2 regions of the Streptomyces sp. NPDC057099 genome follow, and region 2 is predicted to be linked to the other one. Evidence: riboswitches for the same ligand, from Rfam matches in the RefSeq annotation. Region 2 holds a riboswitch; the other holds the start of a gene.
The links. A riboswitch is a leader RNA that binds a small molecule or an ion and turns the genes downstream of it on or off. The one in region 2 is predicted to bind cyclic di-AMP.
Positions count from the first base shown of each region.

Region 1: linked by a shared signal. The riboswitch ahead of ACFT4A_RS05920 (peptidoglycan DD-metalloendopeptidase family protein) and the one ahead of ACFT4A_RS21345 (M23 family metallopeptidase) in region 2 are both predicted to bind cyclic di-AMP.

Region 1 covers NZ_JBHUTX010000003.1:279,911-282,102, reverse strand. The annotation lists gene ACFT4A_RS05925 (DUF6250 domain-containing protein) at 1-307, opposite strand, end outside; gene ACFT4A_RS05920 (peptidoglycan DD-metalloendopeptidase family protein) at 494-1,417, opposite strand; cyclic di-AMP (ydaO/yuaA leader) riboswitch at 1,422-1,578, opposite strand; gene ACFT4A_RS05915 (alpha-galactosidase) at 1,901-2,192, opposite strand, start outside.
Region 2 covers NZ_JBHUTX010000016.1:50,056-52,247, forward strand. The annotation lists gene ACFT4A_RS21340 (GntR family transcriptional regulator) at 1-63, opposite strand, end outside; gene ACFT4A_RS21345 (M23 family metallopeptidase) at 257-1,042, opposite strand; cyclic di-AMP (ydaO/yuaA leader) riboswitch at 1,055-1,218, opposite strand; gene ACFT4A_RS21350 (M16 family metallopeptidase) at 1,421-2,192, opposite strand, start outside.

The sequences.
Region 1 (2,192 bases), on a different contig from region 2:
CCCGGTCGTTCACCCCGCCCTCGGAGACGGGCGTGGCGGTGTACTCGAGGACGTACGGCCCTTCGAGGCGACGCCGGAACCAGACGGTCGCTCCGCTCGGCACGTCGATGTCCAGGACGCCGCGGGAGGCGGTGACCGTGCCGCCGCCCTGGAGTTCGGTCGCCCACTGGGCGAGGCCGTGGCAGAAGTCGTCGTGGGCGATCAGGCGGCGGTGACGGGGCGCGGCGTTCGCGGTCGCCGTCGGGGCGAGGGCGGCCAGGGCGGCTCCGGCCGCCAGGGCTCCGAACGTTCTCCGGGTGGTCGGCACGGGACACAGCTCCTTCAGAAAGCGCTTGCACTCACGACGGGATCACTGTGTCCCAACTGCCGCTTCCTGTCGATCCCTTGAGGCCCTTGAGGCGAAAGGCGATCGACGGCCGCACACACCGAAGGCCGGACCCGGGGATCGGGGTCCGGCCTTCGGCCGCGTGTCAGGCAGGTGTCGTGCGATCGGTCAGCCCACGGAGACGCCGTGCGAGCGCAGGTAGGCGACCGGGTCCACGTCCGAGCCGTAGTCGGGCGAGGTGCGGATCTCGAAGTGCAGGTGCGGCCCGGTCACGTTGCCGGTCGCACCGGACAGACCGATCTGCTGCCCGGCCGTCACGGTCTGGCCGGCCGAGACGGAGAGCTGGGACAGGTGGGCGTACTGCGCGTACTTGCCGTCCTCGAGCTGGATGACGACCTGGTTGCCGTACGCGCCGCCCCAGCCGGCGGAGACGACCGTGCCCGCGCCGACGGCCTTGAGCGAGGTGCCGGTCGGGACGACGAAGTCGACACCGGTGTGGTAGCCGCTGGACCACATGCTGCCGGACATGTGGTACGGGGTGCCGACGGCGGCGCCGTCCACCGGGAGGCTGAAGCCGGAGGCCTCGGCGGCCGGCTTGGCGGCGGCCGGCTTCGCGGCGGTGTCGGCCTTGGAGGACGACTCGACGGCGGACGACTTCTCGGCCGACGCCTTCGGCTTCTCGGCCGCCTTCGGCGCGGACGACTGCGTCTTGGGCGCGCTCGCCGCCTTGTCGCCGACCGAGAGCTCGAGACCTGGGTGGATCAGCGACGGGTCGGAGCCGACCACGTCACGGTTGTCGTCGTAGAGCTTCTTCCAGCCGCCGCTGACGTTCTGGTCGTCGGCGATCTTCGCGAGATAGTCGCCGGCCTTCACGGTGTACGTGTGGGCGCCCGTGGCCTTTTCGGCGGCCTTCTTCTCAGCGGCCGGAGCGGACTGGACGGCCTTTTCCGGAGCCGACTGCGGGGTCGCGGCGTGGGCGCCGGCGGCACCCATGAGCGGAAGGGCGAGGGCGGCCCCGCCGGTTCCGGCGACGGCTATGGAGCGGGTGAAACGCTGGGACTTCGGGCGGCGGTGCTTACCCTTCGCGGGCATGGCGGATTCCTCTCCGGCGCCTGCGAGGTGAGCTGTCGGGTGCGGGCTGGAGATGCCCGGCCGCGCCGAAGTGCGGCTGAACCCCAAGCCGTTCCGGGAACCGGAACAGGCGTCGTACCTGTGGGTCCCCCGCTCCTGCCATACACGGGTGAGTGTGTGCGGGCTCCGGGCGGCGGCAGGATTAGGCGTCCGTCCGGATTGGTGTGGAACGTAAGCGACCGAGACGCAATGGGACAAGCTTGCGGTTGCCTGTGAGGGTGTTTTTCTTGACGCGTCGGCACATTTCCCGTCACCGAGCGTGGATTTCCGATCTCTGCTTCCCCTCAATGCCCCTGAATAACGCAAGAATTACGTGAACATGACGACAACACATCGTCACGAATATGACGATGGTCACGCACCCCGACCTCATCTCCTTTACGATCGGGGCACGTTATGCCGAAACACCTGAAGTGCCTTATTCGCCTTATTCGGACAGAACGACTACTTGCGCTTAAGGCGGACGACCGCGGCATCCAGGTCCCCGCGCAGACCGACCCGCAGCCCGTGATGTGCCAGTACGGCCCCTCGGTGAACTTCGCCCGTTTCGAGGCATTCGTACGTTGCTGTCGGGTCGAGGCCCCGCAGCCGGAGCGCCGGAACGGGCTCGCCGTAGCGCTGCGCCTGGAGCCAGGCCAGGACGACGGCCTCGTCGCCGAGGACGTACTGCACCGCGCTCAGGCCGCCCTCCGGGGGCCGCAGCCGGTACAGGTCGCCGCGCTGCACCACGGGCCGG
Region 2 (2,192 bases):
GTAGACACCCGCGACGATGTCGTCCCGGATGGCCGTGCACACCGAGTGCGCGGGAATACGCATGACCGACCTCCCCATTAATCCCCGTGAAACGCCGACAGGTGACGTGTGTTCCGTGACTCTATTGCAATGAGCCGGAATTTCCGACGGCAGGCAGGAAATCAGGGATATTTTTTGGACAGTCGGCCGCGGCGAACGCCGAAAGCCCCGGCTCGGGGAGCCGGGGCTTTCGGGAAGAACAGTCGCCGTCGGATGTTCAGACGTTCACACCGTGCGAGCGGAGGTAGGCGACGGGGTCGATGTCGGAGCCGTAGTCGGGGCCGGTGCGGGCCTCGAAGTGCAGATGCGGGCCGGTGACGTTGCCGGTCGCGCCGGACAGGCCGATCTGCTGGCCGGGGGTGACCTTCTGGCCCACCGAGACGCTGCTGGACGACAGGTGGCCGTACTGGGTGTACGTCCCGTCGTTCATCTTGATGACGACCTGGTTGCCGTAGGAACCGCCCCAGCCGGCCTCGACGACCTCGCCCATGCCGACCGAGTGGACGGCCGTGCCGCTGGAGGCGTGGAAGTCGACACCGGTGTGGCTGCCGGAGGACCAGACGGCGCCGCCGGACTTGTAGCCGGTGGAGACGTACGAGCCGGAGATCGGGGACACGAAGGTGTTGAGGCGCTTGCGCTCGGCCTCGCGGGCGGCCCGCTCCTTGGCCTCGCGGGCCTTCTCGGCCCGCTCCTTGGCCTCCTTGGCCGCCTCGGCGGCGCGCTCGCGGGCGGCCTCCTCGGCCTTCTTCTTGGCGACGGCCTCTTCGGCCGCCTGCTTCTGGGCGACGGCCTGGGCGTCGATCTTCTGGGCCACGGTGTCGCCCATGGTGACGACCGGGGTGAGGCCCGTCTGCTCGACAGCGGGCTCCGCGGCGAAGGCCGGGGCGGCCACGGTGCCGACGACACCGGTGGTGGCGAGGGCCGCGACACCCGCGACGCGGGCCGTGCGGCGCTGGATCCGGCTGGGACGACGGTGCTTCCCGGTGGCGCGCGTGAACGCCATGTGGTGGCTGGTCCTTTCCTTCCCTCTCGCCTACCGGGTTAGCTGACGGGTTCGGAGCAGGAAGGTCTCCTACGGACCCCCTCGCGACTCGCGCGGGCGTCCGATTCACCCCAGGGACTACGTGGGTCCCCGGCTCCCCTGGCTCGCGCCGTACGGGGACTCGGCGATGACTGTCCGGTGCCGCGGGTGCGGCGCACTGCCTGACGAACAGCCCGGACGACGCTAAGCGGCGCCACTTTCAATTCCCAAACGGATCCAGGCTTTTGTAGCGCATCCCACAGGGCAGACAGGCAACTCCCACACCAATTCGGGCATAAAGGAGCCCTGGTGCCTTAGAAGACAACCAGGGCCCCTACGGCGCGTGCCGCTCGCCTCCCGCTACTCGGCGGCGACTACGGCGACTTCACCGATGCCGAGGGCCTCCACGGGGCCCTTGATCTGCGCCGCGTCGCCGACGAGGACGGTCACCAGACGGTCTCCCGGGAAGGCGCTGACGGCGGCCGCGGTGGCCTCCACGGTGCCGGTCGCGGCGAGCTGCCGGTACAGCGCGGCCTGGTAGTCGTCGGGCAGGTGCTGCTCGACCTGGTCGGCCAGCGTGCTCGCGACGGCCGCCGCCGTCTCGTACTTGAGCGGCGCCACGCCGACCAGGTTCTGCACGGCGACGTCCCGCTCGGCGTCGGTCAGCCCCTCGGCGGCGAGGGTGCGCAGCACCGTCCAGAGGTCCTCGAGGGCGGGGCCGGTGTTGGGGGTGTCCACGGAGCCGCTGATGGCGAGCATCGCGGCACCGGTCCCGTCCGGGGCGGACCTGAGGACCTGGGCGAACGCCCGCACGCCGTAGGTGTAGCCCTTCTCCTCGCGCAGGACGCGGTCCAGGCGGGAGGTGAGGGTGCCGCCGAGGCAGTACGTGCCGAGCACCTGGGCGGGCCAGACGCGGTCGTGCCGGTCCGAGCCGATCCGGCCGATCAGCAGCTGCGTCTGGACGGCGCCCGGGCGGTCCACGATGACGACCCGGCCCGTGTCGTCGGCGGTCACCGGCGGCACCGGCCGCGGCTCGGCCGAGGAGCCGGTCCAGGCGCCCAGCGTGTCGCCGAGCAGCGCGTCGAGGTCGATGCCGGTGAGGTCGCCGACGACCACGGCGGTGGCCGTCGCC